3 regions of the Cupriavidus sp. NPDC089707 genome follow, and region 3 is predicted to be linked to each of the others. Evidence: predicted binding sites of a transcription regulator. Region 3 holds the regulator's gene; each other region holds the start of a gene.
The links. The regulator NrdR, encoded in region 3, represses ribonucleotide reductase genes. The targets are predictions, from matches to a motif close to CACNANATNTNGTG.

Region 1 (3,272 bases), 430 kb from region 3:
GCAGACGGCGCCCTTGCGCTTGCCGCCCTGGTTCACCGCCACGGCGGTGTCGTTCACCACCTTCAGGAACGGCACCACGCCCTGGCTCTTGCCGTTGGTGCCCTTGATGTGCGAGCCGAGCGCGCGCACGTTGGTCCAGTCATTGCCCAGGCCGCCGGCGAACTTGGACAGCAGCGCGTTTTCCTTCAGGGCTTCATAGATGCCTTCCAGGTCGTCCGACACGGTGGTCAGGTAGCACGACGACAGCTGCGAGCGGCGGGTGCCGGAGTTGAACAGGGTCGGCGTCGACGACATGAAGTCGAACGACGACAGCAGCTGGTAGAACTCGATGGCGCGCGCTTCGCGGTCGGTTTCGTTGAGGGCCAGGCCCATGGCGACGCGCATGAAGAAGGCCTGCGGCATTTCGATGCGGGTTTCATCGATGTGCAGGAAGTAGCGGTCGTACAGGGTCTGCAGGCCCAGGTAATTGAACTGGAAGTCGCGGCTGGCGTCCAGCGCGGCGCCCAGGCGGGCCAGGTCGTACGTGGCCAGCTTTTCGTCCAGCAGCTCGGCGGCGATACCGCGCGCGATGAACTTCGGGAAGTACTCGGCGTAACGCGTGGTCATTTCGGCCTGCGTCACTTCGGCGCCCAGGATTTCCTTGCGGATGGTGTGCAGCAGGATACGGGCGGTGACCTGGCTGTAGTCCGGATCCTTTTCGATCAGGGTACGCGCGGCCAGGATGGCGGAGTCGTACACCTGCGTCATCGGCACGCCTTCGTACAGGTTCTTCAGCGTTTCCTTGAGGATCGGCTCGGCGCTGACGGCCTTGCCCAGGCCGGCGCAGGCGTTGTCGAGCAGGGCGTGCAGGGCGACGATGTCCAGCGGCTTGGTCACGCCGGCGTCGGTCACGTTGATGTTGATGCCGGCTTCCTGCACGCGGGCCACGGCCTCGGCGCTGGCGCTGGCGCGCTCGGCCTTGCGCTTTTCGCGGTAGAGCACGTAGGCGCGGGCCACTTCATGCTCGCCCGAGCGCATCAGGGACAGCTCAACCTGATCCTGCACGTCTTCAATATGGATAGCGCCACCGCTCGGGCGGCTGCGCACCAGTGCGCGCACCACGCTATCGGTCAGTTGCTCGACGATCTCGCGCACGCGCGCGGATGCAGCGCCCTGCCCGCCGTTCACGGCGAGGAAGGCCTTGGTCATGGCCACGGCAATCTTGGACGGCTCGAACGCCACCACGGCGCCGTTACGACGGATGATCTTGTGATCCGGGTAGTTCGTGGATGCGGCGCTGGAGGTCTGCTGTGCGTTCGGTGCCTGGTTGGCAACGCCGGCGGCGGCGCCACCCGTGGTGAGTTCGTTCTGGGCCGTTTGCATGTGAAGTCCTGTTTTTACCCTGGATTTAAGAGACAAAAGAGTCCCTGGCGAAATGCGGCGGAAAAGAAGGATCCGTTTCGGTGTGACCGCGCACGGACAAACTGCCTTTGCGTGAACATTTCGCCAGGGACTCTTTGTGATTCGCCAGCCTTGCAGAGGTTTCCGGACGGGTTGCGCTCACTGCGCAACCGCCACCTCACACTTGGGCCAGCCCCCGGTTTGACTACTAGATATAGTGGGTACTGCTGAAAACTGGGCTAAGTATAGTGAAACGAATCCGAATGACCAGTCTTGACAACCGCTATTTCGGGGTCGATTCAGGGTCGGGCCGGCGGGTGCGGCAGCGCCACATGCCCGGGAGCCTAGTACTCACAAGGGTTTCGGCGAAACCGTTCGCAACTGCACATTTCACAAAAATTTTTTTGATTGTTGCGAGCATGCGATAGCCCTTCACCTGCTTGGGGCATGTGCGCCGGAACGTGCGCACGACCGCAGGGAATGACGTTACGAACCCATCACTCGGAGGGGTGCCGATAGGGCAACATGCCTGGCGGCACGGCTGCACCGGCGGCAAAGCGGTCCCAGTCGAAGTGCGGGCCGGGGTCGGTCTTGCGGCCCGGGGCGATGTCGCTGTGGCCGGCGATTGCCCGCACCGGATAGGTCGCCATCAGGGCTGGCACCAGCGCGGCCACGGTGTTGTATTGGGCGGAGGTGAACGGCAGGTCGTCGCAGCCCTCGATCTCGATGCCGATCGAGAAGTCATTGCAGCGCGTGCGGCCAAAGAAGTCGGACTGGCCGGCATGCCAGGCCCGCTGCGTGCACGGCACGAACTGCACCAGCTCGCCTTGCCGCGTGACCAGGAAGTGCGCGGACACCTGGACCTGATGAATAGTGGCAAAGAACGGGTGCTTGTCCGGGTCGAGCCGGTTCTGGAAAAACGCCTCGATGTCGCCGCTGCCGAACTGGCCGGGCGGCAGGCTGATGTTGTGCAGCACCACCAGGTCCACCGGCATGCCGGGCGGGCGCTGGTCGAAATTGGGAGATGGCACGCGGCGGGCGGCGGGCACCCAGCCGTCGGCGTCGGGCAGGAAGGCGCGCGCGGGCGTGGGCCGTCTGGGCCGTCTGGGCTGGCTGGGCCTGGTCATGGCGTGCCCTCGCCCGCGCCGTCGCCGGCGTTCTCGGTAGCGCCGCGGTCGGCGGCGTCCATGGCTTCGCGGATGCCCAGTTGCTGGATGCGGTAGCGCAGTTGGCGCAGGTTCAGGCCCAGCAGTGGCGCGGCGGCGGTACGGTTGAAGTTGGTCTGCGCCAGCGCCTGCAGGATCAGTTCGCGCTCCACGGCCTCGAGCCGGGCTGGCAGGTCGATCGGGAAAACGATGCCGCGGCAGGCGCGCTCGGTGGCGTCGCCGGCGGGTTCCGGCTGGGCGCTGGACGGTGGGGCGGCCTGTGACGCGGCAGCGGGTTCGGGCACGGTTGCGGGCACAGGCGTCGCCGCGGGCGGCATCGGCGCCCACATGCCCGGCGCACCCCAGGGGGCGTACTGCGTCGCAGGCAGCGGTGGCGCCATCGCGGGCGCGGGCGCCATCAGCCCGGCGCCGGGGGCGCCGGCATCCAGCGGCCCGAGGTCGGCCACCTCGATCTGCTCGGTCTCGGCAAAGGCGTAGGCGCGCTCGAGCAGGTTCTCCAGTTCGCGGACGTTGCCCGGGAAGCGGTAGACGGCCAGTTGTTCCAGCGCGGCCGGGGCCAGGCGCTTGGGATGCGGGTCGCCATAGCGCACCGCCAGGTGGTCCAGGATGGCGCGCGCCAGCACCAGGATGTCTTCGCCACGCTCGCGCAGCGTGGGCATGCGCAGCGCCAGCACGTTGAGGCGGTAATACAAGTCCTGGCGGAACTGGCCGGCGGCGACCATCGCG
Region 2 (3,272 bases), on a different contig from region 3:
CAGGTGCAGCACGGTGCCGCCGGTGTACTTGCCTTGCAGCGCCTCCTGCATCGACAGCGCGGTGAACGGATCGTCGGTATAGCCGGCTGGAAGCTGGCTGGAATTGGTGTAGTAGGGTTGCTCGGCCGTGCCAGCCTGCAGGATGTCGGGCCAGCGCTTGCGGTCTTCGCGTGCGAAGCGGTAGGTGGTGCCTTCGGCCGGCGTTGCCTCCAGGTTGTAAAGGTGACCAGTCGCTTCCTGGAACTCGCCGATGCGCGCACGCACACGGTCGAGCAGCCGCAATGCCATGGCATGCCCGCCTGGCGTCGTGATGTCATCGGCGTCGCCGGAGAAATTCCGGATCATCTCGTTGATGCCGTTGACGCCGAGCGTGCTGAAGTGGTTGCGCAACGTACCGAGGTAGCGGCGCGTATAGGGATAGAGCCCCGCGTCGATGTAGTGCTGCACCACGCGGCGCTTGTCCTCGAGCACGTCGCGGCCCAGCGCCAGCAGGCGGTCCAGTGCGGCCATCAGCCCGGCCTCGTCGCCCCCGTGCAGGTAGCCCAGGCGCGCGCAGTTGACCGTGACCACGCCGACCGACCCGGTCTGCTCGGCCGAGCCGAACAGGCCGTTGCCGCGCTTGAGCAGTTCGCGCAGGTCCAGTTGCAGGCGGCAGCACATGGAGCGGACCATGTGCGGCTCCAGGTCGGAATTGATGAAGTTCTGGAAGTAGGGCAGCCCGTAGCGCGCCGTCATCTCGAACAGCGGCTCGGCGTTGGCATGGTCCCAGTCGAAGTCCGGCGTGATGTTGTAGGTAGGGATGGGGAAGGTGAAGGCGCGCCCGCGCGCATCGCCCTGCATCATCACCTCGATGTAGGCGCGGTTGATCATGTCCATCTCCGGCTGGAGGTCGCCGTAGGTGAACGGCATTTCCTCGCCGGCGATATACGGCACCTGGCCGGCCAGGTCCTGCGGGCATGTCCAGTCGAAAGTGAGGTTGGTGAAGGGCGTCTGCGTGCCCCACCGGCTCGGCACATTGAGGTTGAACACCAGCTCCTGCATCGCCTGGCGCACCGCGCGGTAGTCCATGCGGTCGTGCCGCACGAACGGCGCCATGTAGGTATCGAAGCTGGAAAACGCCTGTGCACCGGCCCACTCGTTCTGCAGCGTGCCGAGAAAGTTGACGATCTGGCCGACGGCGGCCGACATATGCCTGGGCGGGTTGGCCTCGACCTTGCCCGGCACGCCGTTGAAGCCTTCCGCCAGCAACTGGCGCAGCGACCAGCCGGCGCAGTAGCCGGACAGCATGTCCAGGTCATGGATATGCAGGTCGCCGTCGCGATGCGCTTGCCCGGCTTCCGGGCTGAAGATATGCGACAGCCAGTAGTTGGCCGTGACTTTGCCGGCGACGTTGAGTATCAGTCCCCCCAGGCTGTAGCCCTGGTTGGCGTTGGCGCGCACGCGCCAGTCGCGCTGGGCCAGGTATTCCTCCATGGCGCTGGCCACGTCGACCTGGCCGCCGGGCTGTGCCGGCGGCAGCGTGCCGGTTTGCTGTGCGTCGCGCATGCTTACCCCTTTATGTAGTGTGTGATGCGAAGATTAGCACTACATATAGTAGTCAATGGCGGTGGAAGTCGAGTGTTCTGCGTCCGGGTTGATGGCTATCAACCGGCGTGACCGGCACTTGGCTGGCGGGTGGGCGCACTTGCGCGTGCGCAAAGCCATGCCGGCGGCCGGGGCATTCCGGCCGCGGCGCGGCGCCTATCTCCCCCTATTTCCCCCAAACGCAAACCGGCCCCGAAGGGCCGGCAGGCAGTTCACGCGCAAGGCGTGGAAAAAGGTCAGGCGGCTTGCTTCAACTCTGCCAGCGCACGCCGGCCTGCCACCAGTTGCTGGGCCACCTCGGCCACGCGCGCACCGAGGTGCTCGGCGGTGCGCAGGTCCGCCAGCGGCGGCACCACGTCGGCGCTTTCATCGGCGTTGGATTGCGCGGCGGCGCCCAGGAAGAAGCCATGGCGGTTCAGCGAGTCTTCGGTCGACTTGGAGTTGTTGTGGCCCGGAGGCAGGCCCAGGTTGACCCAGTGCATGCCGTGTTGTGCCGCAAAGATGGCGATCTGCTGCAGCGTTGCCAGCTTGTCGCCAGAACGCGAAGCGGCGTTGGTGAAGCCGGCCGCGACCTTGTTGGCCCACTTGCCGCCCTTGGCGAAGACATTGCGCGAGGTGGCGTCCATGAAGCCCTTGAACTGCGCCGAGGCGCTGCCCATGTAGGTCGGCGCGCCGAAGATGATGGCGTCGACCTGCTCCAGCGTGTCCCAATGCTGGTCGATGTCCTCCACCGGAATCAGCAGGCTCTCGGCGCCCGCCACGCTGCCGGCGCCGCGGGCGACGGCCTGGGCCTGCCTGGCGGTGTGCCCGTAGCCGCTGTGGTAGACGATGGCGACGCGGGTAGGTTGGGTATGCATAGTGTCGAGTCCCTTGATTTTAAAAAATCTGAATGGCCGTTTGCTGCGTTGCGCCGGGGCGGGTTTATTACCTGTATCGGCTTGTGTCGGTCGGTGAACAGAGTTTAGGCAGACCACTCCCCCTGCGAGAGGCCATTCCTGAAACAAGTTGTTGAAATTTCATGAATATCCGTTCGCGCGTCTCTCAGACGATCGTCCAAGCAGCGGTGGCCGGGTTTTCCCCGCAGCGGCTGCCATGGAAATGCGCTCCGGGACGCGATAAAGTTGCGGCACCTCCACCTGTGCCCTACGCCCCCCGACAATCATGAAACCAGGCGGCACGCAGCCTTCGCCGGCCATGCCTCAGCGCCGTCCCCGCCTCCATGTGCCGGCGCCCAAGGCATCGGCGTTGGCAGCCTTGTTGCTCACATGCGTCGCCGTGCGCGCCGCCGATCCGCCGGACAGCGCGGTGGCTGCCGCCACCGCCGAAACCCTCCCCGACATCGTGGTCACTGCCACTCGCAGCGAGCAGCGCCGCTTTGACGAGCCCGCCGCGGTAGATAGCGTGCAGGTCGATCCGCTGCGCAGCGCCACGCCGCTGGTCAATCTGTCCGAGGTGCTGGCGGGTGTGCCGGGTGTGGCCGTGCGAGACCGGCAGAACTATTCGCAGGACTTGCAGTTGGCGGTGCGCGGCTTCGGCACGCGCTCAACGTTTGGCGTGCGCGGCGTGCGGCTCTATGTCGACGGCATCCCCGCGACCATGCCCGATGGCCAGGGCCAGGCCTCCACCGCCGACCTTGCCAATGCCGGCCGCGTGGAGGTGCTGCGCGGCCCGTTTGCACAGGTGTACGG
Region 3 (3,272 bases):
GGGCGCACTCTACGCGCTACACTGCGCGCAACCATTCCATCTTGCGCGACTGGCGAAGTCAGTGGGCACTACCACGAGGAAGCGCAAGTTCTCTGGCGTGTTGTTTCACACGCCTGCCGCTCGCCTGGGCAGCGAATGGGAAGCAGGGTGCGCCCTGCGCCGACGGCTGCAATGTGCCGCCAGCGCCGGTCGCCGCTAGCCTTCCCCGCGCGCCCTAACCGATGCTCCCGATGCTTGAATCGGATTCCCTTTTTTCAGACGAGTCTCGCCATGTTCGAACGCAGCCGTTTCACGATCGACCAGATCGACCCTGAGGTCTTTGCCGCCATCCAGAAGGAAAACCAGCGCCAGGAAGACCACATCGAGCTGATCGCCTCCGAAAACTACACCTCGCCGGCCGTGATGGCCGCGCAGGGTTCGCAACTGACCAACAAGTACGCCGAGGGCTATCCCGGCAAGCGCTACTACGGTGGCTGTGAGTTTGTCGACATGGTCGAGCAGCTGGCCATCGACCGCGTCAAGCAGCTGTTCGGCGCCGAGGCTGCCAACGTGCAGCCCAACTCGGGCTCGCAGGCCAACCAGGGCGTGTACTTCGCCGTGCTCAAGCCGGGCGACACCATCATGGGCATGAGCCTGGCCGAAGGCGGCCACCTGACCCACGGCATGGCGCTGAACATGAGCGGCAAGTGGTTCAACGTGGTCAGCTACGGCCTGAACGCGCAGGAAGACATCGACTACGACGCGCTGGAAAAGCTCGCGCAAGAGAAGAAGCCCAAGCTGATCATCGCCGGCGCTTCGGCCTTCGCGCTGCGCATCGACTTCGAGCGCATCGGCCGCGTCGCCAAGTCGATCGGTGCCTACTTCATGGTTGACATGGCCCACTACGCCGGCCTGATCGCCGCGGGCGTCTACCCGAACCCGGTGCCGCACGCCGACTTCGTCACCACCACCACGCACAAGAGCCTGCGCGGCCCGCGCGGCGGCGTGATCCTGATGAAGGCCGAGCATGAGAAGGCCATCAACTCGGCGATCTTCCCCGGCATCCAGGGCGGCCCGCTGATGCACGTGATCGCCGGCAAGGCCGTCGCGTTCAAGGAAGCGCTGACGCCCGAGTTCAAGGAATACCAGCAGCAAGTGGTGAAGAACGCCGCCATGCTGGCTGAGACCCTGATCGCGCGCGGCCTGCGCATCGTCTCGGGCCGCACCGAAAGCCACCTGATGCTGGTCGACCTGCGCCCCAAGAACATCACCGGCAAGGACGCCGAGCGCATCCTGGGCGAGGCGCACATCACCGTCAACAAGAACGCCATCCCGAACGATCCGGAAAAGCCGTTCGTGACCTCGGGCGTGCGCCTGGGCTCGCCGGCCATGACCACGCGCGGCTTCAAGGAAGAAGAAGCCCGCATCGTCGGCAACCTGATCGCCGACGTGCTGGAGAACCCGCACGACGCCGCCAACATCGCCAGCGTGCGCGAGCAGGTGGCTGCGCTGACCAAGCGTTTCCCGGTCTACGGCTGATGCTTCCAGGCCGCCCGTGAGGGTGGCCGGCAGCCCCGCAAGCCGCGCCCTGTCACATGACGCAGGCGTTCCGGCTTGCGGGCCTCGCCAACCCGCCGCCTGGCGCAGAACACCCACGCGGAACAGGCGACGGAATTCAACTGAAGGTGGTCCGGCATGAAATGCCCCTTTTGCGGTCATTCCAATACCCAGGTGCTCGACACGCGCATGTCGGAAGACGGCGATGCCGTGCGCCGGCGCCGCCGCTGCGAGTCCTGCGACCGCCGCTTCACCACCTATGAGCGGATCGAGCTGTTCTTTCCCGCCATCGTCAAGAAAAACGGTTCGCGCGTCGACTACGCGCGCGCCAAGCTGAAGGATTCGATGCGCCTGGCGCTGCGCAAGCGCCCGGTCTCGGCCGAGGCCATCGATGAAGCCATTACCCGCATCGAGGAACGACTGCTGTCACTGGGCGAGAAGGAAATCCCCAGCAGCCAGGTCGGCGAGCTGGTGATGCGCGAGCTGCGCAAGCTCGACAAGATCGCGTACATCCGCTTTGCGTCGGTGTATCGGAGTTTCGAGGATGTTTCCGAATTCTCCGATGTGCTCGCCGAAGTGACCGCGGGCAACAGCAAGCGCTGAGCGCCCTTCCCTTCCACGTCATTCAACTCGCCGTTCAACGCTCCCAGCAGTCCTGCCGGTACGCGGCGGGAGTCGCCCCGACCGCGTTCAGCCGCGTGCCAGCCTGGTCCAGCAGGTAGGTACCACAAGCGTCCGTCGCATCCACCGGCACAGCCTGCAGCACATAGCCGTTCGCCGTCAGCGAATTGGCCACGAGCGAGATGTTGTAGCGAACCCGGTTGCTGTCGCGCGGCGAGGTGCGGAACGCCGCCGGCAAGGCAAACGCCGCACCTGCGGTGTCCTGGTCGTAGCGCCCATTGACCGAGCGGAAGCGCTCAAGCTGCTGCGCCGCCTCTGTCATCATGCCGCGCGCATCGGTGCGGTAGCCGCGCCGCACGTGCTCGGTGTAGTTGGGGATGGCGATGGCGGCGATGATGCCGAGGATCGATACCGCGACCATCAGCTCGATCAGCGTCATGCCACCCATGCTCGGCATGACACGGCGGCTACGGAACCCGTTCATTGTGAAATCTGCCTCCACGACAGCCGGTTGCGGGCGATATTGCCCTTTTCGACCACGCTGATGACATCGCCCGTGGTGGCGCTGGCGACCTTGAGGTGGTCGCTGCTGCCGCCTCCCCCGGTAAAGATGGTCGAGCCGAAGTTGCCCTGCTGCGCGATGCCCGATACCACCAGCACCTTGTCGTTAACCTTCATGTTGTCGCCGCCGTCGACCTTGCCGTCACCATTGACGTCGAGCACCGGATACGGCAGCGCGGCGCCGGTCAGCGCGGCAAAATCGAGCAGGTTGGAGCTGATGCCACCGACGCACTCGTCGGTCGATGGCGTCAGCGTGGTGACGACCAGCCGTTCCGCGTCTGTCTTCGGCTTGACCACCACGCGTTCGCCCTGCGTCAGCAGGTCGATGTACCAGCCGCGCCGGGTGGTGTAGTCGACCGTATTGCTACTGAGCGTCAGGACGGGACGTGACACCCCGTCCACGATCGTCGAACCAGGCGTCAGCGTCTGCGCGCGCAGGTCGCTGCGCGTTGCCGCTGCGGCATTGTTGTCCCACACGCCGTAGACCGAGTTGTAGCCGGTGGCCGCGGTATCGGCGGCATCATAGAAGCGGCCGGTGCCAAAAGTCAGCAGGA

Region 1: the regulator NrdR is predicted to act here: its motif matches at 1,587-1,600, upstream of ACIP1U_RS06260 (ribonucleoside-diphosphate reductase subunit alpha).
Region 2: the regulator NrdR is predicted to act here: its motif matches at 1,583-1,596, upstream of ACIP1U_RS31780 (ribonucleoside triphosphate reductase).

The regions. Positions count from the first base shown of each region.
Region 1 is NZ_JBIVHB010000002.1:640,414-643,685, forward strand. It holds gene ACIP1U_RS06260 (ribonucleoside-diphosphate reductase subunit alpha) at 1-1,362, opposite strand, end outside; gene ampD (1,6-anhydro-N-acetylmuramyl-L-alanine amidase AmpD) at 1,878-2,507, opposite strand; gene ACIP1U_RS06270 (sigma-54-dependent transcriptional regulator) at 2,504-3,272, opposite strand, start outside.
Region 2 is NZ_JBIVHB010000041.1:2,701-5,972, forward strand. It holds gene ACIP1U_RS31780 (ribonucleoside triphosphate reductase) at 1-1,545, opposite strand, end outside; gene ACIP1U_RS31785 (flavodoxin family protein) at 1,821-2,441, opposite strand; gene ACIP1U_RS31790 (TonB-dependent receptor family protein) at 2,746-3,272, shown strand, end outside.
Region 3 is NZ_JBIVHB010000002.1:209,407-212,678, forward strand. It holds ZMP/ZTP riboswitch at 36-137, shown strand; gene glyA (serine hydroxymethyltransferase) at 271-1,518, shown strand; gene nrdR (transcriptional regulator NrdR) at 1,675-2,139, shown strand; gene ACIP1U_RS04335 (type IV pilin protein) at 2,174-2,641, opposite strand; gene ACIP1U_RS04340 (pilus assembly protein) at 2,638-3,272, opposite strand, start outside.